4 regions of the Planococcus notacanthi genome follow, and region 4 is predicted to be linked to each of the others. Evidence: riboswitches for the same ligand, from Rfam matches in the RefSeq annotation. Region 4 holds a riboswitch; each other region holds the start of a gene.
What was found. Region 4 has a riboswitch for S-adenosylmethionine ahead of QMA01_RS15210 (phosphoadenylyl-sulfate reductase). Riboswitches for the same ligand answer to the same signal wherever they lie in the genome.
Positions count from the first base shown of each region.

Region 1: linked by a shared signal. The riboswitch ahead of QMA01_RS10600 (O-acetylhomoserine aminocarboxypropyltransferase/cysteine synthase family protein) and the one ahead of QMA01_RS15210 (phosphoadenylyl-sulfate reductase) in region 4 are both predicted to bind S-adenosylmethionine.
Region 2: linked by a shared signal. The riboswitch ahead of mtnW (2,3-diketo-5-methylthiopentyl-1-phosphate enolase) and the one ahead of QMA01_RS15210 (phosphoadenylyl-sulfate reductase) in region 4 are both predicted to bind S-adenosylmethionine.
Region 3: linked by a shared signal. The riboswitch ahead of QMA01_RS16075 (methionine ABC transporter ATP-binding protein) and the one ahead of QMA01_RS15210 (phosphoadenylyl-sulfate reductase) in region 4 are both predicted to bind S-adenosylmethionine.

Region 1 covers NZ_JASDCQ010000002.1:613,252-619,046, forward strand. The annotation lists gene QMA01_RS10585 (methionine ABC transporter permease) at 1-204, opposite strand, end outside; gene QMA01_RS10590 (methionine ABC transporter ATP-binding protein) at 194-1,225, opposite strand; SAM riboswitch class I at 1,361-1,475, opposite strand; gene QMA01_RS10595 (glycerol-3-phosphate acyltransferase) at 1,600-2,241, opposite strand; SAM riboswitch class I at 2,376-2,492, shown strand; gene QMA01_RS10600 (O-acetylhomoserine aminocarboxypropyltransferase/cysteine synthase family protein) at 2,593-3,885, shown strand; gene metX (homoserine O-acetyltransferase MetX) at 3,898-4,911, shown strand; gene QMA01_RS10610 (helix-turn-helix domain-containing protein) at 4,975-5,205, opposite strand; gene QMA01_RS10615 (DMT family transporter) at 5,310-5,795, shown strand, end outside.
Region 2 covers NZ_JASDCQ010000002.1:116,736-122,530, forward strand. The annotation lists gene QMA01_RS07965 (1,2-dihydroxy-3-keto-5-methylthiopentene dioxygenase) at 1-165, opposite strand, end outside; gene QMA01_RS07970 (methylthioribulose 1-phosphate dehydratase) at 181-795, opposite strand; gene QMA01_RS07975 (2-hydroxy-3-keto-5-methylthiopentenyl-1-phosphate phosphatase) at 792-1,457, opposite strand; gene mtnW (2,3-diketo-5-methylthiopentyl-1-phosphate enolase) at 1,463-2,677, opposite strand; SAM riboswitch class I at 2,753-2,862, opposite strand; SAM riboswitch class I at 3,106-3,259, shown strand; gene mtnK (S-methyl-5-thioribose kinase) at 3,334-4,524, shown strand; gene mtnA (S-methyl-5-thioribose-1-phosphate isomerase) at 4,521-5,582, shown strand; gene QMA01_RS07995 (sugar ABC transporter substrate-binding protein) at 5,579-5,795, shown strand, end outside.
Region 3 covers NZ_JASDCQ010000005.1:128,949-134,743, forward strand. The annotation lists gene QMA01_RS16050 (acyl-CoA dehydrogenase family protein) at 1-1,413, shown strand, start outside; gene QMA01_RS16055 (arsenate reductase family protein) at 1,520-1,873, shown strand; gene gcvH (glycine cleavage system protein GcvH) at 1,953-2,333, shown strand; gene QMA01_RS16065 (ribonuclease M5) at 2,561-2,899, shown strand; gene QMA01_RS16070 (thioredoxin family protein) at 2,905-3,231, shown strand; SAM riboswitch class I at 3,336-3,440, shown strand; gene QMA01_RS16075 (methionine ABC transporter ATP-binding protein) at 3,529-4,554, shown strand; gene QMA01_RS16080 (methionine ABC transporter permease) at 4,547-5,215, shown strand; gene QMA01_RS16085 (MetQ/NlpA family ABC transporter substrate-binding protein) at 5,268-5,795, shown strand, end outside.
Region 4 covers NZ_JASDCQ010000004.1:390,829-396,623, forward strand. The annotation lists gene QMA01_RS15195 (uroporphyrinogen-III synthase) at 1-257, opposite strand, end outside; gene QMA01_RS15200 (sirohydrochlorin chelatase) at 280-1,032, opposite strand; gene cobA (uroporphyrinogen-III C-methyltransferase) at 1,045-1,821, opposite strand; gene QMA01_RS15210 (phosphoadenylyl-sulfate reductase) at 1,906-2,619, opposite strand; SAM riboswitch class I at 2,775-2,892, opposite strand; gene cysQ (3'(2'),5'-bisphosphate nucleotidase CysQ) at 3,039-3,845, opposite strand; gene cysC (adenylyl-sulfate kinase) at 3,845-4,447, opposite strand; gene QMA01_RS15225 (SLC13 family permease) at 4,459-5,795, opposite strand, start outside.

The DNA of each region.
Region 1 (5,795 bases), on a different contig from region 4:
GATGAATGGAACTGAGCGGAATATGTTGATGACGATATTCAATACTTTGGAAACCGGTTCATTTTCCAGCAGATGGCCTTTGCGGGTGACCACCAGCAGGATGCCAAGCGGGAAGCCGATCAATAGGGAAAAGCCGAATGCCGCGCCGGTCATGTAAATGGTTTCCCATAAAGCTTCTAAAATCTGATCGTAGTTAACGGACATAATCATTGACCTCCTCTATATCAATATTGCTTTTCCGGATAGAGGACAAAGCCAATTGGATTTCGCTAGGTTCGCCGGCAAATTCGACGATCAAGTTGCCATATGGAACACCTTGCAACTCGGTGATGTTGCCGAACAGCACGTTCAAGTCAACTTTAAATTCACGCGAGACACGGGACATGAACGGTTGGCCGACGGAATTTCCTGTAAACTGCAGTCGATAGATCGCGTTATCGCTTTGGGCATTGCGGATTTGCGCAAGCAGGGTTTCCGGAAGTTCATCGTTCATGACAGAACGGACAAACCGTTGGGTGGTCGGCTGCTGCGGATTTGAGAAAATGTCGAAGACGCTGCCTTGTTCGATCACTTTTCCTGCTTCAAGCACAGCCACTTTATCGCAAATTTCCCGGATAACTCCCATCTCATGAGTAATGAGCAGGATGGTGATATTGTATTCTTTATTGATTTTGCGCAATAGGTCCAAAATCGACTTGGTCGTTTGGGGGTCGAGCGCTGATGTTGCCTCATCGCATAACAGAACGGAAGGGTTGGTTGCAAGCGCTCGGGCAATGCCGATGCGTTGCTTTTGTCCGCCTGACAGCTGGTCGGGATATTTTTGTGCCTGATCGGCCAGTCCGACAAAGTCCAGCAGTTGCTTCACTTGTTCATCAATTTCATTTTTCGATGTCTTAGCGAGCAGCAATGGCATCGCGACATTATGGTAAACCGTTTTTGAACTCAACAGATTGAAATGCTGGAAAATCATGCCGATGTCCTTACGGATGGTTCGGATTTCTTTGCTGGATAGAGTGGAAATGTCTTTCCCTTGGATTAAGACGCGTCCTGCAGAAGGACGTTCAAGCAGGTTCACGGTGCGGATCAATGAACTCTTTCCGGCTCCGCTAAAGCCGATGACTCCGTAAATCTCGCCGGTTTCGACGGTCAAATCAATCCCGTTCAAGGCATGGATTTCTTGTTTCCCGGATTGGTAGGTCTTGGCGACGCCTTCGAATTGAATCATGGTGATTGAACCTCCTCATGCTGTAATGGATCTTATTAAATCGACGGTGTCTCACATTCTTCTGAGAAAATGGAAAAGGAGCCCTCTTTTTTCTCATCCATAAGAAAAAAGAGGGCTCCTGTTGAAACCATCTAATTCTCATCTTCCAAATGCTTTAGAGCATCTGCAGGAGTTGGCACAGTTTTTGCTTTTAAACAAATCTGCTGCCGAAACGTCTTAGGGCCTGTCCCTCGGTTTCTCTTGATAAGAAAGTGATGTATGCTATTCGATTCGTGGTTCTTACTTTATGGTGAAATAACAAAAAAGTCAAGGGAATTATTGATATTTATTTCACAATCTTTGAAATGAAGAGAATAATGAGTTTGGAACCGCTTTCAGACTGGTTTTGTTGGTTTCTTTTTGAAAATGGAGGAAACTTTCTTCTCTTCTCCATTTTTTATTCGAATAATATTTTCGCTATGTTTCCATATGGCCATAGCAAATAAGGCACAAGCTGTCAGCAATGGCCATGGTCCGACGGCAGGACCGAAAGCGATAACAAAATAGACTGCGTAAAGGACCAGTACACCAATGACCAAATAATTGGTCGCAAGCGAAACACCGATGAGCAGTGCCAGGCCAACCAGCCCGAGCTTCCAGTCCAGTGCCAGCATGACACCGATCACCGAAGCCGTGCCTTTGCCGCCATTGAAGTTCATATAGAATGGGAAATTATGGCCGAATACGACACCGGCACCTATTATAAATAGAAAAGTCCAAATGATTTCGGGGGAAAAGGCACCCTTTTCCAGCAGAAAACGACAAGCTGCGACAGCGGCAAAGCCTTTAATAATATCGATCAAAGCAACCAGCAAACCGTATTTCCAACCCAGCACGATGGCGGCATTGGAAGCACCGGAATTTTTGACGCCTTCTTTTTTGACATTCACCCCAGATAAAAATTGTGCTGCGAGGGAACCGTGCAAACAACCGATTCCATAGCCTGCGATAAACAACAGCAGAACCCATCCAAGCATATTCATTCCTCCTTCTATACTAGAAGATAACGTTTGGGAAGAAACAAGGTTTCAAAATTTTTTGACTAATAGGGTTGACAAACCTTGTTAAAATTTTTATACTTCTCAACAAGACTAAAAACTAAATTTAATAACTCTTATCAAGAGTGGCGGAGGGATAGGCCCTGTGATGCCCGGCAACCAACAGACGACCATGTCTGGAAAGGTGCTAATTCCTACAGAACCGAACGATAGGTTCTGACAGATGAGAGGAGGTAACTCCGTAATTTACGGCCCTCTTCTTAGCGAAGGGGGCTTTTTGCTGTCCTCTTCGGTGATTTTCATGAATAAAAAAATTAGGGGGAATAGAAAATGACAAACTTAAAACCAGAAACTTTATTGCTGCATGGCGGACAACAGGCGGATCCAACAACAGGATCGAGAGGGGTGCCGATCTACAAAACCACTTCTTATGTGTTTAAAGATACGCAGCATGCACAAGACCTTTTCGGCCTGAAAGACACCGGCAATATCTATTCACGCATCATGAATCCGACAGTTGATGTATTTGAACAGCGCGTGGCGTTATTGGAAGGCGGGACTGCTGCAGTCGCATTATCTTCAGGAATGGCGGCAATTGCGTTCTCCATTTTAAATATTGCTGAAGCAGGAGACGAAATCGTAGCGGACAGCAACCTGTACGGCGGCACTTATAATTTATTCGCCAATACGTTGCCGCGTTACGGCATTAAAACCATATTTGTTGATGCAACCAATCCTGAAAACTTTAGAGCGGCAATCACCGATAAGACAAAAGCGGTATTCGGAGAAATTATCGGCAACCCGAGCCTGAACGTTTTTGATGTAGAGAAAGTAGCGGCAATCGCCCATGAAAACGGGCTTCCCTTATTGATTGACAATACATTTGCTTCACCATATGGCAGCAACCCGATCGAGTTCGGTGCTGATGTGGTCATTCATTCCGCTACAAAATGGATTGGTGGACACGGCACGACCATCGGCGGTGTTGCGGTGGATGCAGGAAAATTCAATTGGGACAATCCACGTTTCCCGAATTACACACAGCCGGATGAAAGCTATCACGGATTGCGTTATGGCATCGATGTACCGGATGCTGCATTTGCGACAAAACTGCGTGTCCAGCTGCTTCGTGACTTCGGTCCTTCATTGAGCCCGGAAAGTGCACATGCCTTGCTCCAAGGACTGGAGACTTTGCACCTGCGTATTCCGAAACACAGCAGCAATGCTCAAATTGTTGCAGACTACTTGAAGCAGCATCCGCAGATCGAATGGGTCAACTTCCTTGGATTTGAAGATCATCCATCACATCAATTGGCTAAAAAATACTTGAAAAATGACGGTTTCGGATCGATTGTCAATTTCGGCATCAAAGGCGGACGGCAGGCGGGCCGCAAAGTAATCGACAGTGTGGCTCTCTGGTCCCATGTTGCGAACGTAGGAGATGCCAAGTCGTTGATCATCCATCCGGCTTCAACTACACATCAGCAGTTAAATGATGAAGAGCTGAAATCGTCGGGTGTAACGGAAGAATTGATCCGCTTATCGGTCGGTTTGGAAAATCCGGAAGATTTAATCGCCGATTTGGAGCAGGCCATTCAGGCCGCAGTTTTGGAAAACGTTTAAGGAGGGATTTGAATGGCGACAGTATCCATTGGCTCATTAACCCTGGATTCAACGAAGACGATAAATCATGTAGAGCTGGCATACGAACGTCATGGAGATGAAAATGCTCCAACTGTGCTGGTCTGCCACGCATTGACGGGCGATCAATATGCAATAGGATCCGAAGAAAACCCGGGATGGTGGGCAGGGTTAATCGGACCAGGCAAGCCGGTGGATACAGATGTTTTTCAAGTGATCACTTTTAACGTGTTGGGAGGCAGCCACGGATCAACAGGCCCATTGTCTATTAATCCAGAAACAGGGCAGCCATACCGTGCTAAGTTCCCGACCCTGACGATACGTGATATGGTTCGCGCAGAATATAATGCGTTAAAGAAACTAGGCATCAATCATCTTGCAGGAGTGTTGGGCGGTTCGCTCGGAGGCATGAAGACCTTGGAGTGGGGAAAATTGTACCCTGAATTTGTGGATGCCATTCTCCCATTGGCTGTTACTCCTTATTACAGCGATTATGGCCTCGCCTTTAACCATATTGGAATTCAAGCTATTGAAAACGATAGGGATTTCAATGAAGGGAATTATGAAAGCTCAGATCAGCTGAAGGGATTTCAAATCGCGCGAATGGCCGGAATGGTCACTTATCGCAGCGGCAGCATGTTCAATCAGCGCTTCGGACGCAGCAAAGCCGGAGAAGAATTCAATGTGCAGTCTTATTTGAATTACCAAGGGAAGAAGCTGGCAGGGCGGTTTGATGCCAATAGCTACCTGTTGCTGCTGAAAGCAATGAACACACACGATATCGGAGAAACCATTCTTGATGTTCCGGTTTATGCTCTATCATTTACGCATGACTTGCTGTATCCGAGTGAATTGCTGGTTCCTTGGCTTGAAGAGCAAAAGGATGCGAGCTGGGAGATCATTGAAACCGATTTTGGCCATGATGGTTTTCTCGTGGAATTTGAAAAATGGGGCGGCTTTATCGAAGAAAAATTAAAAAGCTTATTAGTGCCAGAGCTTACACGCTAAGCGGGATTTGATGAAAAAGCACCTGAGGCGGGAATCCAATCCCACATCAGGTGTTTTTTTTGGTTAATCCTCGTCCTTGATATCCACATCGTCTGGAATCGGCGTGGCTCGCCATTCCTCCAGCGCTTGCTTGGCCTGTTCCAGCTGTTGGAAATGTGTTCCGAACTGAGAGGTGTTGATCATGTACTGCTCCCCATCATGGACTGCGCGAATACGGCCTTCCAATACGTAGCGATTGACTTGTTCTTCAGGCATGGATAAAAATGCGGCAGTTTCCTGGACTGTCATATACATGGGATCTCCTCCTCTTTTCTTTTATTATAATAGAAGAAGACCGCTATCTCAAACCATTGATGCCATGGTATGTTAGAAGAAGAAGTTCAAAAATAGGGGTGTTGATGTTGAATTATATGGCGTATTTATTGGTTTTGCTGGCTGCAATTTTATGGGGAACCACAGGTACAGCCCAGTCTTTTTTTCAAGGAGCAGTCCATCCGCTATCAATCGGCGCTTTTCGTTTAGCAATTGGCGGTTTTTCTTTACTGTTGTTCGTAATTGTAGCCAGGAAACTATCGGTCCGGACGATTCCATGGCCTGCCACTATTCTTGCAGCCATCAGTATGGCGCTTTTCCAACCTTTATTTTTTTCTTCCGTCCAGATGACTGGAATTGCTATCGGCACCGTTGTCACCATCGGAAGCGCACCTGTACTAACAGGATTGATCGAGTGGATAGCCTTAAACCGAAAACCTGACCGAATCTGGGGAAGTGCGACGCTTCTGGCATTAACCGGCTGCGTGCTGTTATTTGCCAATAAAGGCCAGCAACTGGTGGATCCGGTGGGCATCGCTATGGCTTTGGGCGCTGGATTTTCTTTTGCAGTT
Region 2 (5,795 bases), on a different contig from region 4:
TTCGTCTTTGTCAGCATCGCTCAAATCAAATTTTTCGCGCAGGTTCTCCGGCAATTTAGTGTTGTCCCAATGTTCATAAACGACTTCCTGCTGCTCCAGAAATGCCGCTACTTCGTTTTGTGCCTCGATTGTTTCGTTTGTTCCTTGAATTTTAATGATCGCCATTTAAATCTTCCTCTCTTATTTTAACTGTAGTTGTAACGCTAATTGGTATTGAAATAAAAATTCGCTGGCTTCAAGCAGCTTCTTTGCTTCAAAGCCGTCTTTTCCCCAAACGGTGATGCCGTGGTTGCGGATCAGCACCGCTCCTTTATCGGCAGTGATATAAGGTTCAAAGGCTGCGGCAAGCGTCGGGATATCGGCGTGATTTGGAATGATCGGAATGGTCAATACAGCATCTTCTTCCCATAATCCAAAGGCCTTGATCAATTCCTGTCCCTGGAAATCGATTTTTCCGGCATCTCCGTATAATTCGGAAATGACGTTATTGGCTACCGTGTGGACGTGGAGGCTGCAGCCGGCCCCTGTCTTTCCATATATCGCACAGTGCAACAAAGTTTCTGCAGAAGGCTTCAATAGAGTCCCGGCAGCCGGCTGTCCATCGGCATCCACAAGAAGGAAGTCTTCGTCAGTGCGTTTTTTCTTGTCTTTTCCGCTGGCGGTAACCAGAAATTCAAGTGGCTCGTCCGCCACTTTGATGGCGAGATTTCCGCTGGTTCCCATAAACCAGTCACGAATAGCCAGTTCATCTTTGACATCGGCCAGTTCCAGCCATTTATCGTGCAATGCCGTCATGACTTCACCCCTGTATAGTCATCCACAATGGCGATGACTTCATGGAAAGTTTCAAACGGTTTATAATCGATGTCCGCTTCCTGGCATTTTTCAGCCAGCAGATCCCGGGCAATGACAAAATCAGCTTGTTTGGCGGCTTCCCAGTCACTTATGGAATCGCCGATGACGATACTTTTGGCGCTGCTGCCTAGAAGATCCCGAATGACGGATGGTTTGCAGCAGCCACAGCCTTGGCTGGTACAGGTTTCGTCACAGCCATGTGGAAATACCAGTTTGATGGTGTCTCCTGAAAAATCGGCGCTGTTGCAATAGATGCCGTCAAAAGGTTCAAATGGTTCAAGCAGCGGGTAAACAAAGAAATCGATGCCGCCGCTGACGATGTACAAAGGAAGTTGCTGTTGCTTTGTATAAGCGACAAAATCGCTGAAGCCTTCGCGTATTTCCGCCTGCTCCAGCACATATGAAATGATGTCATCTTTTGCCTCGACCGGAAGGAGGGAGAACATCTTCGCAACACCCTCACGTATCGAAATGGATTGGTCAAGAATCTGGTTTTTGACGGTTTCCCAGCCCGGCGGATTAAATTTCTTCATAATGGCGATGATGTTGTCATTGGCTGTAACGGTGCCGTCAAAATCGCAAAAAATAATCGGTTTACTCAATTTGTTCACCCCCATAGCTCAAGTGCTGTTTGTAGTTCTTGATGTTGTTTGCCTGCCGCCTGCAGAGTTTCCCCCTGCAGGACCGCATCGATGGCCTGCCTGAAAGCCTGTCCGCCGCCAGCTGCACCAGCGGGATGTCCATGGACACCGCCGCCGGCATTGATGACACTGTCGATTCCATAATCAGCCATCAGCAATGGCACAAGGCCAGGGTGGATGCCTGCAGATGGAACGGGGAAGCTGCGCTTCAGAGGGCTGTCTATCGTCAGTTCTTTGCCGAGCGCAAGGGCCGCTGTTTTCTCCAACGCAACACTGCCGTAAGGAGAAGGAAACAGGGAGAAGTCAGCTCCTGCATAGCGGATCAATTTCCCGAGTGCGAGCGGTGTAGCGAGACCATAGAAAGCGGAAGAAGTGAAAGCGCCGCTGAAAGCCGGATGTGCCATGAGCGGCAAAGCAATTTCATCATCTTCAGCCAGTTCCTGCAGTACATCGAGCCCATATGCATGAACATTGAACAGTAAAGCATCCGCTCCAAGTTCACGTGCTTTTCGTGCTTTTCCTCTCAGTTCGGAAGTTCGCCCTGACAAGTTCACCGCATAAAGTGTACGATGGCCTGTTTCTTCATAAACGCTTGTCAGTACGTCTTTGCCAGTGGTGATTCGTTTTTCAAATGGAGTCAGTGGATTGTCGAATAAAATTTCATCGTCTTTGACCAAGTCCACACCACCCAATGCCTGTTCACGCAATTGAGCAGACAGAAAATCCAGATCGCGGCCGATGACGCCTTTGAATATGCTCATCAGAAGCGGTCGTCCGGCTACGCCAAGTGTGTTGCGGATTTCTTCAATGCCGAAGCGTGGGCCGGGAAAATGGCTGAGCAAGTCGTGGCTGAAATCCAAATCCACTAACTTCACTTCTCCGTCCAATGACAATTTTCCGAAAACCGTGGTCAAGATGGCCGGAAGGTCAGCAGAGAAATTGGCGGACGGATAAGCGACAGCAACTTCCGCTTTGACCAGTTCGGGTTTCAATGGATGGTTGATTTCTTCAAATTCCTTAACGGAAACGACGTTTCCTTTATGGTGTTTCAGCTGCTCCTGTTCGAGGAGCGGCAAATCGGTCCAGGAGCCGATCGTCAGACCCAAAGCGATGCCTTCCGCCTTTTTCTCAAAAGAACCAGGCTTTCCGTATAATTGATAAGTAGCAGTCAAGATGCTCATGTATTCAACACTCCCATGCAATTTTAAAAAATAAAAAACCTCTTCAAATAAGAAGAGGTTAAGGGCTTTAACAACTTCTTATTTCTCAGCCATCGGTTCTGGCTGCAAGAATTAGCACCGTGTCCACCATTGGACCGGTTGCCGGGTATCGTAGGGCTTGTCCCTCCACCTGCTCTGAATAAGAAAGATATGAAATTGGGTAAGTTTTTTGGGCTGGTCCTACTTATAGAATCTCAGCGTAAAAAGAAATGATCGTTCGAAATGGTAGAACTGCTTTAATAGAGTAAAGTAATTCTGATTATTTCATGCGCACCGAAATCTGTCAACAGCATTGTTGCAAAATTGTTTTTATTTAAAAAATGTGATTGACAGTCAATTCTGAATCGTGATAGGATTCATTTCAGAACTTAATAGCACGACAAGCAGTACTCTTATCAAGAGCTGGCAGAGGGATTTTGGCCCGATGACGCCCAGCAACCGACCGTAATACCGTTGTGAGACGGGGCGCTTTGGCGCCAGGATGAATATCCTGTAAGGCACGGTGCTAATTCCATCAGAAATTTATTTTCTGAAAGATAAGAGGCATGGGATCTCTTATTCTGGCCTCTTTCTTTTGGAAAGAGGCTTTTTATATTGCAGAGAAAGGGAGATTGACCATGACACTTACGGCTCCAACCACCTATAAATCATTAACCGAAGAAGCTGCCATCGAATTGGCGAAAACTATTCAAGCATTTGATCATAAAGCTCAATTGACGTGCCGGGAAATCGGCGACGGCAATTTAAATTATGTTTTTCAAATTGAAGAGGCAGCCACAGGCAAGAGGCTGATCATCAAGCAGGCTTTGCCATATGCCAAAGTCATCGGCGAAAGTTGGCCGCTGACATTGAAGCGTGCGACGATCGAAGCCAATGTTCTGAAGAAGCACGGCGAGTTTGTGCCGTCTTTGGTGCCGGCCGTCCATGCAACGGACGAAGCATTGGCTATAACGGTGATGGAAGATTTATCGCATCTCGAAATTGCGCGGGAAGGCTTGATCAACGGCCGGCAATTTCCAAGGCTGTCACAGGATATCGGCGAATACCTGGCACAGACTTTGTTCCACACTTCTGATTATGGGCTGCATCCTTTTGAGAAAAAACGCTTGGCTGCTGAGTTTTCCAATCCGGAACTATGCAAAATCACAGAAGACCTGATTTTTACCGATCCATTTTTTGATGTTGACACCAATGATTACGAACCACAGCTGCAGGCAGCAGCAGAAGCGATTTGGAACGACCGCAAACTGCAGCTGGAAGTGGCGAAATTGAAGAAGAGTTTCTTGACTGAAGCGGAAGCGCTGCTTCACGGAGACCTTCATACCGGCAGTATTTTTGCGGGGCCGGCCGAAACGAAAGTCATTGACCCGGAGTTCGGCTTTTACGGCCCGATCGGCTTTGATGTCGGATTGTTTCTGGCCAACCTGATTTTCCAAACGATTACACGGGAAGGCGAGGAGCGCCAGGAAATCGTAGCTCACATTGAAAAAACATGGGAAGTATTCGCTTCTTCATTCACGGAACTGTGGCAAACGCAGAGCGTTGAATCGTTCAAGGAGACCGAAGGATATCTTGAATATGTCCTCGGCAAAGTACTGGCCGATGCCGTCGGTTTCGCCGGCTGCGAATTGATCCGCCGGACGATTGGCCTGGCGCATGTCAAAGACCTGGACAGCATCGAAGACAACGATAAGAGAATTTCCTTCAAGAAGCAGGCATTGCAGAGTGGGCGGGAATTAATCCTGAAGCGTGAACAAACTGCTTCGATCAAAGACTTGGTGGAAATTCTGAAGGAGGCACGCATATGAGCATTCCGTTATCCATCAAATGGGACGGAGAGCAGCTGACCATCCTGGATCAGCAGAAACTGCCGCATGAGATTGACTATTTAACGCTTGAAACGGTAGAAGATGTATATAACGCGATTTTCTTCTTGAAGGTGCGCGGAGCTCCGGCCATCGGCATCACGGCTGCATATGGCTTAGCGATAGGAGCACAGCGGCACGATGCCGTTTCCTTGGAAGCTTTTCAGCAATATGTCGAAAAAGATGCGGCGTACCTGAATTCTTCACGGCCGACTGCCGTTAACCTCGGCTGGGCACTCAGCCGCTTGAAAGACAAGGTGCAAGAAGCAGAGAACGTGCAGCAGGCGAAATTGCTGCTGCTTGCGGAAGCTGTGAAGATCCATAAAGAAGACGAAGAGTCCTGCCGCAGCATTGGTGAACACGCTTTGGTATTGCTGCAAGGAAAGACGAAAGTCATGACCATCTGCAACGCCGGTTCAATCGCTACGGCTAAATACGGTACGGCTTTAGCGCCATTCCATCTTGGCAGCGAACGCGGCCGTGAGTTTGAAGTGTTTGCCTGTGAAACCCGTCCGGTTTATCAAGGCGCACGTCTGACAGCTTGGGAGCTTCAGCAGTCAGGGGTTGATGTCACATTGATCACCGACAGCATGGCGGCGCACACCATTGGAGCCAAAGGAATTGAAGCCATCATTGTAGGCGCGGACCGCATTGCAGCCAACGGCGATACGGCCAATAAAATCGGGACGTATAACTTAGCTTTGTTGGCCAATGCTTTCAGCATCCCATTTTATGTAGCGGCGCCGGCATCAACATTCGATTTGTCGATTGAGGACGGAACCGTGATTCCGATCGAAGAACGAAACCCGGAGGAGATTACCCATACGAACGGACAGCCGGTCGCACCTCTTGGCACGAAAGTGTTTAATCCGGCATTCGACGTGACGCCGGCACATCTCATCACCGCCATCATCACCGAAAAAGGTATCATCACTGCAGAATACAAAAAAAACATCCCTGACTTGCTTGGTGCATTTACAGGAAAAGGAGAAACACGATGAAAAAACAATCTATTTGGCTGCTTGCCGCACTTTTATTTATCAGTATTTTATTAACCGCTTGCCAACCAAAAGGGAACGTCAGCGAAGAAGAAACTTCTTCAGATACGAAGGCTGAGGCTTCAGACCATCCACTTGCCGGCAAAGAAATTGCCTTGATTATGCAAATCAATTTAGGGACATTCAGCGCCCAATACATAGCGGGTGTGGAAGAAC
Region 3 (5,795 bases), on a different contig from region 4:
CTTTTCGGTAATGAAGAACAAAAACAAAGCTACTTGCCGCGCCTTGCGACAGGTGAAATGATTGCAGCTTACGCTTTGACTGAGCCAAGCTCAGGGTCAGATGCATTAGGAGCGAAAACAGTTGCCAAGCTGAACGAAGCAGGCACACATTACGTATTGAACGGTGAAAAGCAATGGATCACCAACGCTGGATTTGCGGATGTATTCGTAGTCTATGCAAAAATCGATGGAGACAAATTCTCTGCATTTATTGTAGAGCGCGAATTCCCTGGCGTTTCTGTTGGACCGGAAGAAAAGAAAATGGGCATCAAATCGTCTTCTACACGGACGTTGATTCTGCAGGACGCTGAAGTTCCCGTCGAAAACCTATTGGGCGAAGCTGGGCGCGGACATATCATTGCGTTCAACATCTTGAACATCGGCCGCTACAAATTGGGAGTCGGCACTATCGGGGCTTCTAAGCGCGCAATGGAATTGACGATCCCTTACACGAACCAGCGGCAGCAATTCAAGACACCAATTTCCTCATTCAACTTGACGCGTGAGAAATTGGCGACAATGGCATCTAAATTATACGCAGTTGAAAGCTCTGTATATCGTACTGTTGGATTGTTCGAAGACCGCATGAGCAGCTTTACGGATGAGCAGCATGCTGATGGCAAATTAGTGGCTGATTCGATTGCTGAGTTTGCAGTAGAATGCTCACTTAATAAATTCTTCGGTACGGAAACATTGGATTATATCGTAGATGAAGGCGTTCAGTTGCACGGAGGCTACGGCTTTATGCAGGAATACGAAATTGAACGCATTTACCGTGATTCACGCATCAACCGTATTTTTGAAGGAACAAATGAAATCAACCGTCTATTGGTGCCAGGAACGCTATTGCGCAAAGCAATGAAAGGTGAATTGCCATTATTGCAGCATGCACAGAAGCTTCAGGAAGAACTGATGATGATGATGCCGGAAGAAGTTGGCACAGAAGCTTTGGCTCAAGAGAAGTACTTGGTGAAAAATGCCAAGAAAATTGCTTTGCTTGCTGCAGGCCTAGCGGCTCAGACATACGGCACGAAGTTGGAAGCGGAGCAGGAAGTGCTTGTCAACATCGCAGACATCGTGAGCAACGTCTTTGCGATGGAATCAGTAGTGTTGCGTACAGAAAAAGCGATTGCTGCTTCAGGTGAAGAAAAAGCCAAGCAAAAACTTCTGTATACGCAGATTTATTGCCAGGAAGCATTCGACCAGATTGAAAAGGATGCCAAAGAAACGTTGATTGCAGCCATCGAAGGCGACAACCAGCGCATGATGCTTTCAGCATTGCGTAAATTGACCCGTTCAACGCCTTACAACGTCATTGCGAAAAAACGCGAAGCGGCTGTTAAGTTGATTGACGTTGAGAAATACATCGTTTAAGGGATAACGGTAACAGGCAGATCCGAACTTATCGGATTTGCCTGTTTTTTTTGCGTCGACCGAAAGCCTTCTTTTTGGTAAGCTTAGAAAAAAGGGAGGTTCTAACTTGATTACTTATTATGCGTACCCGAAATGCACAACTTGCCGGAAAGCGAAAAGCTGGCTGGACAAAAATAATGTGGAATATAATGAAATACATATCGCAGAAAACCCGCCGACAAAAGAACAATTGGCTGAAATCTATCAGGCTAGCGGTGTGGAATTGAAGAAGTTTTTCAATACAAGCGGTTTAATCTATCGTTCGCTTGGCTTGAAAGACAAATTATCGACCATGACCGAAGAACAGCAATTAGAGCTTTTGGCTTCAGATGGCATGTTGATCAAGCGTCCGTTGGCTTGGGATGGAAAAAAGGTGACACTAGGTTTTAAAGAAGCCGATTACCAGAATAACTGGCTTTAAGAAACGGCATCATCTTGTATTTCACAGCTGTTTATGTCAAACTGAAATTGAATCAACTACATAATTTGGAGGGGTCAAGATGAGCACACCAGCAGAACTTCGTTATTCTAAAGAACATGAATGGGTTAAGATCGAAGATGGCAATGCGCGTATCGGAATTACTCATTTCGCACAGGCTGAATTGGGAGATATCGTATTTGTTGAACTTCCACAAGTTGGCGATGAACTGAAAAAAGACCAGCCTTTCGGCAGCGTTGAATCCGTTAAAACAGTTTCGGAATTATATGCACCAATCAGCGGCAAAGTGATCGAAGTCAACTCCGAGCTTGAAGACAGCCCGGAATTCGTCAACGAGTCACCTTACGAGCAGGCATGGATGGTGGTTATTGAAGCCCCTTCTGAAGAAGAAATCAGTGATCTGATGAATGCTGATCAATACAAAGAAATGACCAACGAATAATTCCCGGAAAGCGCCTTTAATTTGGCGCTTTTTTTATTTGCGCCAAAGACGGAGAGAGTTGTGAAGAACCCCTATTCACTAGGTATCGAGTCCAATCTCTTGAACTAACCGTGCACCAACTGGTTTTTGAAAAGCTTATTTGTGGAATAACTCAATATAAAGGGGTATATTTCAACTTATATAGAAACAGCTTTTGAACTTATTCTATATTCGATGGGGTGAGTGTTATGGGAAAGGTGATTGTTGTGGAAGGGCTCAGTGATAAGACGAGAATTGCACCGCTCATTGCAGAACCCGTGACGATTCTTTGCACAAATGGTACAGTAAGTCCAACGAGACTTGAAGAATTGCTGCTGCCATATGAAGGCCAGGACATCATTATATTAGTGGATGCAGACTCTTCAGGAGAAAAATTGCGGAAGCTGGTCAAGCGTGAGTTCCCTGAAGCCCGGCATTTTTATGTGAACCGGAGCTACAAGGAAGTCGCAGCAACGCCGCTCCGGATCCTGATGGATGTGCTCATCTCAGCGAATGTCCAGGTCAATAAGCTATTAACAGAGGGATGAAGACGATGCAGGAATGGACTCATAAAGAATGGATCAAAGAAAAGAATACCAATCGCACTACCGCGTATTACTTATACACACCGATGTGCGGGACTTGTCAGGTAGCTTCCAAAATGCTGTCGGTTGTCACAGAACTATTGCCGGATCTTCCGATTGGCAAAGCGAACTTGAACTATGTACAGGAAATTGCAGGAATGTATGAAGTGGAAAGTGTTCCTTGCCTGCTGATTACAGAGAATGGGAAGCTCAAGGAAAAGATTTACGCTTTCCAATCGGTACCTTATTTATATGGCAAGTTGAAATCTGTTGACGAATATAGCCGGTCATGGTAAATTGAATTTCTGGTAAGAAAAGCGCGGGACTCTATTTGAAATAGGCGAAGCGTAAGATTTACCACCAATTAAAATCTATTCTGTTTTACTAATTTCATATCGAACTCTTATTAAGAGTGGTGGAGGGAAGTGCCCTATGAAGCCCGGCAACCGTCATGAAAATGAAATGGTGCCAAATCACACGAAGCGAAAGCTTTGGAAGATGAGAGATTGGTTTCCGTATAATATACGTTTGCCCTTCTGCTCAGTTATGCGCGGAAGGGTTTTTTATTTTTAGGATTCAGGGGTGTTCAACGAATGATCGAGTTAAAGAAAGTGACGAAAAAATTTGATACAGGCAAGGCGGTTCTTACGGCTGTCGACCAAGTTGATTTATCTATTGCTGATGGAGAAATATTTGGGATTATCGGATATAGTGGAGCCGGTAAAAGTACATTAATCCGCTTGTTGAATGGATTGGAAAAACCGACTTCCGGCACTGTGGAAATCAACGGAAAGGTAATTACGTCCATTAAAGGCGGGGAATTGCGGAAAGCGCGCCAAAAAGTCAGCATGATTTTCCAGCATTTCAACTTATTATGGTCGAGGACGGTTAAAGAGAACATCGAATTCCCTTTGGAAATTGCGGGAGTCTCAAAAGCGCAGCGTGGAAAACGGGTGCAGGAACTGATTGAGCTGGTTGGATTATCGGGCCGCGAAAATGCTTATCCATCGGAACTGTCTGGCGGACAGAAGCAGCGTGTCGGTATTGCCCGTGCGCTGGCGAACGATCCGGAAGTCCTATTATGTGATGAAGCAACTTCTGCACTTGATCCGGAAACGACAGATGCAATCCTAGATTTATTGGTCGATATCAACAAGCGATTAGGCTTGACCATCGTATTGATTACTCATGAAATGCACGTCATCCGAAAAATCTGTCATCGTGTTGCTGTAATGGAAGGCGGGCGTGTCGTGGAGCTCGGGGATGTTCTGAATGTTTTCCAATCACCAAAAGAAGAAATCACCAAACGCTTTGTGGCCCAGGTCACTGATAGTGGAGATTCACAGGAAACCATCAAAAACCTTCGTGAGTTGTATCCGACAGGCGAACTGGTGAAATTGGTTTTTGTCGGAGAACAAACCGAACAGCCAATTCTGACAAAACTGATTCGCAGCCATTCGGTGGAAGTCAATATCGTCCAAGGCAATATTTCGCATACGCAACGTGGAGCTTATGGAACATTGATTCTTCAGTTGAAAGGCTCTCCTGGTGAAATGGAAGAAGCTTTGGCATTTCTCCACTCAGAAGATGTTCAAACGGAGGTAATGCACAATGATTGATTCGTTATTCCCCAATGTAGATTGGGACAGTATGTGGGAAGCCACACTTGAAACTCTTTATATGACAGCTTTATCAACGTTGTTTACATTCATCATCGGTTTGGCTCTTGGAATCCTGTTATTTTTGACAGCTCCGAAGCAATTATGGGCCAATAAAGTGGTCAATTGGCTGACAGGTGCATTCGTTAATATATTCCGCTCCATTCCATTTATCATTTTGATTATTTTATTGATTCCTTTTACGTTATTCCTGATGGGTTCCATTCGGGGGCCAAACGCAGCTTTGCCCGCATTGATCATCGGCTCAGCTCCATTTTATGCACGCATGGTGTTGATTGCATTAAAGGAAATCGACAAAGGAGTCATCGAAGCAGCACGCTCTATGGGCGCGACGACCGGCACAATCATTTGGAAAGTGCTGCTGCCTGAATCGAAACCGGCATTGATTTCCGGAATTACGGTAACAGCCATCGCATTGGTCGGCTATACGGCTATGGCAGGCATCATCGGTGCAGGCGGCCTTGGGACATTGGCTTTCCTGGATGGTTTTCAGCGCAGCCGTGAAGACGTCACATTGATGGCGACGATCCTAATCTTGATCATTGTGTTCGTCATTCAATATATTGGTGATTTGGTAACAACAAAAGCAGATAAACGGTAATTGCGGATTTTCCGTTCCATAAACTAAAACACAGCAAAAGGGAGAGATAAAGATGAAGAAATTTGTAGTAGGAACAGCGTTGACAGCTTTAGTACTTGCAGGATGCGGAAATGGCGGAGCGGGTGAAGAAGAATCTAAGACTTTGCGTGTTGGTGCTTCCAATGTACCCCATGCTGAAATTCTAGAGCAAGCACAGCCACTTCTTGAAGAACAAGGAATCGAATTGGAAATTGAAACATATCAGGATTATGTCCTCCCTAACGAAGACTTGGAGTCTGGTGAAATTGATGCCAACTACTTCCAGCATATTCCGTATTTAGAATCACAGGTAGCGGATCATGGCTATGAATTCGAAAATGCTGGCGGAATCCACATCGAACCAATCGGAGTCTACTCACAGGATTACGCATCTCTTGATGAACTTCCAGAAGGCGGTACGATTTTGATGAGCAACTCGGTAGCGGATCATGGGCGTATTCTGTCACTGCTTGAAGCTGAAGGTTTGATCAAATTGGCTGAAGGCGTTGATAAAACAGCTGCTGAAGTAAGCGATGTTGTTGAAAATCCTAAAAATCTTCAG
Region 4 (5,795 bases):
TAACGCGACTGAAGTCCGATGCTTTCTGCGGAATCGGTTAAAGTTCTTGCTCCGATCCCCGTCGTGAAGATGGCCCAGTCAAAAGATTTGGCTAAAAAATCTGTGATGTTCTGTGCGCTGATGTCTTCGTTCAGCCGTTGTCTTCCCTGAATCGGGAGAATGACAGGTGTACCGGACTGCTTTTCGATCAGCAAGCTGATTTCTTTTGCAGCGCGGACTGCGGCGACGCCAATTTTCTTTCCGGCCAATCCATTCATGTTCAATCTCTCCTTCTGTCATTCACCATGCTAATTGTTGCTCACTTTGCAGCGCTTCCTGTGTGCGTTCGGCCAGGGCATCCACCATGGATGGATGGTCGCCTAAATATCCGCATAAGATGACTTGCTGGTCGTCTGAAGACAAAGCGTTGATTTTCTTCTGCATTGATTTCACCAAAAGGCCTGTGAACCATAAATAAGGAACCACGAAAATCTGGTTGCTGCCGGAATTGATGGAAGCTTGCAATCCTTCATCAAATGACGGGGCAGCTGCGGCCAAATAACAGACTTCCACGTTCGGTACATTTGCTTTCACTGCCAGTTTCGCAGCAATTTCTTCAACCGAACGGGTGATTTCCGAGCTCTTCCCGCCTCTTCCGACCAGCAGAATCTTCGCTTCAGGCAATCGCTCCACTGTCGTCTCCTGCAGACGCTCAGCTAAAATCTCAACGAGCCGATCTTGGACACCAAGCGGTTTTCCGTAAGTAAAGCGGATATCCGGATAACGCAAGACCGATTTTTTGATTTCATCTGGAATGTCTTCGTAATAATGTCCGGCGCTCAGCAACAGAACTGGAACGACTGCAATTGCTGTCGCGCCTTGTTTGACAAGGCTGTCAATTCCTTCCCCAATATCCGGACTGGCCAGCTCCAAAAAGCAGGTTTCGTGAAGAGTTACATCTACCTTTTGATGAACCTGCTCCATAAACGCCATCGCTTCATCGCGTGTTTCTTTTACACGGCTTCCATGGCTTACGTAAAGTACAGCCTGCATGTCACCATCTCCTTATCCAACATGGGCGGCAAGCTGGAATTGCTGTTCGTCCTGCAGCTGCTCATACCATTGCAATTTGTCTCTCAATCGAACCACTTCTCCCACCACAATCATCGATGGATTCTCGAAATCCTTGGCGTTTCGGATAATGTCTTCGAGTGTTCCCGTAACCGTCCGTTGGCGTTCTGTCGTCCCCCATTCAATCAAGGCGATCGGTGTCGTCGGTTTTAATCCGTGGCGCATTAAGCGGCCACAGATTTCAGGAAGCTTGCTGACACCCATGTAGATGCACAACGTATCCATGCTTTTGACGACATGTTCCCAGTATTCATCCTGGTCGACGCCCACTTTGCTGACTCCTGAAATAAAGGCTACGGAAGAACTGTAATCACGGTGAGTGACCGGAATTCCGGCGTAAGCCGGCGCTGCAATGCCCGCTGTGATACCTGGAACAATTTCAAACGGGATATTGTGGTCCACCAATGCCTCTGCTTCTTCTCCGCCTCTGCCGAAGACGAAAGGATCGCCTCCTTTTAAACGTGTCACGATTTTCCCCTGCAATGCGAACCGGCAAAGCAGCTCGTTGATTTCTTCTTGCTTCAAGGAATGGTTATCGGGTTTTTTGCCGCAATAAATCAATTGGGCATGTTCTTTCGCTTCGTCCAGCAATTCCTGGTTTATTAAGCGATCATAAAGGATGACATCAGCCTTCTGAATGGCTTTCAACCCTTTCACTGTAATCAAATCAAGGTCGCCTGGACCTGCACCCACTAAATAGACTTTTTTCATAAGCTTCCTAGACTCCTTTTTTCAACCAGAGAAACGATGATTATGCCATTTTCTGATCGGTAATTTACTCTATTGCCGGCCTAATTATGTATGCAGGCCACATTCAGTTTTCGCAAAGCCTTTCCATCTGCCGTCGCGGCTGTCTCCATCAGTCGTCACTGCAAAAGAGCAATGCTTGCAGCCGATGCTTGGATAACCTTCGTCATGCAGAATGTTGTATTCCAGGCTATTCAATTGGATATACTGCCAAACATCGTCCCATGTCCAATGAATCAGCGGACAAACTTTAACCGACTTGAACCGGTTGTCCTTGTTGATGAAATCCGTCTTGCTGCGGCTGGCTGACTGCTCTCTTCTAAGGCCTGAAATCCAAGCCTGTGCACCCGAAAGTGTTTGTTCCAACGGCTTGACCTTGCGGATATCACAGCATTTATCCGGCTGGCTGTTCCATAGTTCATCACCGAACTGGCTGGCTTGCTCTTCTAACGTCAATTCCGGCTTTTTCATCCGGATATTCAATTTCGGGTAGCGCTTCTTGACGCGTTCAATCAGTTCATAAGTTTGGTTGAAGTGGACGTCGGTATCGAGAAACACCACTTCGGCATCGCTTTTCACCTTGGAGATCAAATCAATCAGCACCATGCCTTCTGCCCCAAAGCTGCAAGCATAGACAATATCCTCTCCATAGGATTCATAGGCCCATTGCAGAATATCAGCAGCCCCTTTCAAGAGATCGGCCGGTGCCAGATCTTTAAATGGATCTCCAGTAAATTGCTCGTACGAAACAGCGTGGCTCATCCTAACTTCCTCCTTTAAACTTCTATATATTGAATTAAAGATTTTCAGTAAGCAGTCCCGTTGGTTGGATATTCCTCCGTGCCACTAAAATAAAAACCCCCTCTTCCAATGGAACAAGAAGAGAGGGTACCAATTCGCAGTTTGCGGGGCCTGTCTTCTTATCTTCCAGATCCCAATGGAACCTGCTGGAATTGGCACAGTGTATCCGGTCAAAAACCAGAACTTGTTGCCGAGGCTTCAAAGGGCCAGTCCCTCCACCTCTCATGATAAGAAATACCTTATAAGATTACTTGGTTTTAATAATTTCTCTAAATACTATAGCAATAAAAGATAACTGTCAATAAAACTCTGAAAATATCATTTATTTACTTTCTGCAATACAGAGTTTCCATTTTCTTCATTCACTAGCCTTAAGCTTTTTAGATTCTTGCCAAAAACCAGCCATTCTTCAGGCTTTCTTTGTTGTAGGAAAAGCGGGTTTGGTCTTTAACGCTCTGCACAACTCCGCCAGATGCTTCGACAATCGCCTGGCCGGCTGCCGTATCCCATTCCATAGTCGGTGCAAAGCGGGGGTAATAATCCGCTCCCCCTTCTGCTACCAGACAAAACTTCAGTGAACTGCCTGCCGATATCTGTTCGATTGGTTGGCTATCGTCGTTTATCCGATCGATGAATTCCTGTGTTTCAGCGGACATATGCGAACGGCTTGTTACGATTCGAGTCCGGTCTAAAGCTTTTTTTGCAGTCAACAGAATGCTTCCCTCGAATAATTCATCGGTTTTTTCAAACTTTCGAGCTGAAGCAGCTTCCAATTTAAATGCGCCGCTGTTTTCTTCACCGTAGTAGAAAACATCCATGGCCGGCACGTAAATCACACCCAAAACCGGATAGTTCTCTTCTATTAAAGCGATGTTGACGGTGAACTCACCATTGCGTTTGATGAATTCCTTCGTGCCGTCGAGTGGATCCACCAGCCAAAAACGCTGCCAGTTTTTCCGCTCTTCATAAGGGATTTTATTGCCCTCTTCGCTGAGAACCGGTATGTCTGGGTAGGCAATCTGCAGTCCTCTTTCAATGGTCTGATGCGACCGCTGATCGGCAATGGTCAGTGGTGAATCGTCAGCCTTCGCTTCAATGATCAATTCCTGTCCATAAACCGCCATGATTTCTTTGCCGGCTGCAAGACTGATTTCCAGCAATTTCACTGGATCAATGCCACTGGCCATCAGCCCAGATATCCTGCTTTCTTCAAGTAATCTGTAATTGTCTGAACCGACTCTTCCAAAGTCTGCTTGTCGGTTTCAATGACGATTTCAGGATTCACCGGTTCTTCATATGGCGCATCGATGCCTGTGAATCCTTTGATTTCGCCGGCTCGTGCTTTTTTATAGAGGCCTTTCGGGTCGCGGTCTTCGCAAGTGTCCACACTGCATTTGACGTATATTTCAATGAACTCATCTTCTTCAAGCAAGGCACGCACCTGGTCGCGATCTTCCTGATACGGCGAAATAAATGCCGATAGCGTCAATACCCCTGCATCACTCATCAGTTTTCCAACTTCACCGATGCGGCGAATGTTTTCTGTCCGGTCTTCCGGGCTGAATCCCAAATTTTTATTCAATCCGTGGCGGACATTATCCCCATCCAATAGATAGGTACGGATTCCAAGTGCGTGGATCTCTTTTTCCAGGGCCACAGATACCGTCGATTTTCCTGATCCCGATAACCCGGTGAACCACAGCACCCCGCTTTTGTGGTTATTCAATTTTTGTCTGTCCTCTTTTGTGACACTTGATTCATGCCATACAATATTCGTTGATTTGGTCATCTTTTCTCCTCCTAAAACCAGTAATAGTAAACGATTCCGATGGTCACCGACATAACCAGAATGCTGAGTGGCGTGCCCACTTTGACATAATCCATGAATTTGTAGCCGCCTGGCCCATAGACGATCAAGTTGGTCTGATAACCGATTGGGGTAATAAAGCTTGCAGAGGCAGCAATCGTGATGATCACTGCGAAGCCCATGGGATCAAGCTGCAGGTTGCTGGCCATTTCAATGCCGATTGGAATCATCAGGACAGCCGCAGCGCTATTGGTGATCAGTTCTGTAAAGATGCTGGTCAGCAGGTAAATTAAAATCAGAATAGCTAGCAGGCCGAACGGCTGTCCGATTGCCAACAAGCCATCCGCCGCCCATTGCGCCAGACCAGTTTTGGTCATGGCCGCTCCTACCCCGAATGCACTGGCGATCAGCAGCAGCACATTGAACTGCACGTCGTTTTTTGCATCGTCCATTGAAACCGACTTGGTCACCAGCAAAATCAGCACAGCCAATGCCATGGCTTTGAACATGCTCAACCAACCGACAATGACACAGGCGATTGCCCCCAAAAGTACCAGTAATGAAAACCAGCCCACCAAGCGGCTTTCCTCAAGTGCCTTAGGCATTTTCATAGAAGACACTACATAAAAGTCGTTGGATTGCTGGTACTTTTCCACAAACCCATTGCCGGCGAGCAATAGCAAAGTATCGCCCGGCCGCAGAATGATATCGCCGACTTTGCTTTTGATGCGCTCGTTATTGCGGTGAACGGCCATTACACCTGCATCAAAGCGTGAGCGGAACTGGGATTGCTTGATGGTTTTTGACAATAGCGACGATTCATGGGAAACGACAGCTTCTGCAAGCTGCGTATTGCCGTTTTTCAAGTCATCCAATTGGAGGTTTGTACCCGTCTTTAAGGTCAGACCTTTTCTTTTTTGGAGATCTGCGATGGTGGCAATGAGCCCGGTAAAGATTAAGCGGTCTCCAGACTGGATGACCGTTTTGGAGCTGACCGACGAAATCCGTGTCTGATTCCGGATGATTTCTATCAAGTACAATCCCTTTAAATCACGTAATTTAGCTTCTTCCACTGTTTGGTTGATATGTGGAAAGGTTTCTTCCACCACCATTTCAGCAATGTATTTCCGGGAATCTTCAGCCACCTGTTGGCTGAATCCTTTATTCTCGGGCAAAAGCATATTGCCGATGGTGAATAGATAGATCAAGCCGACAATAGTGATGGGGATGCCGACAATCGCCAATTGGAACAGTGAAAATCCAGGAAGCCCATAATCGATCAGCATACCGTGGACTACCAGATTCGTTGAAGTTCCCATCAGCGTGATGG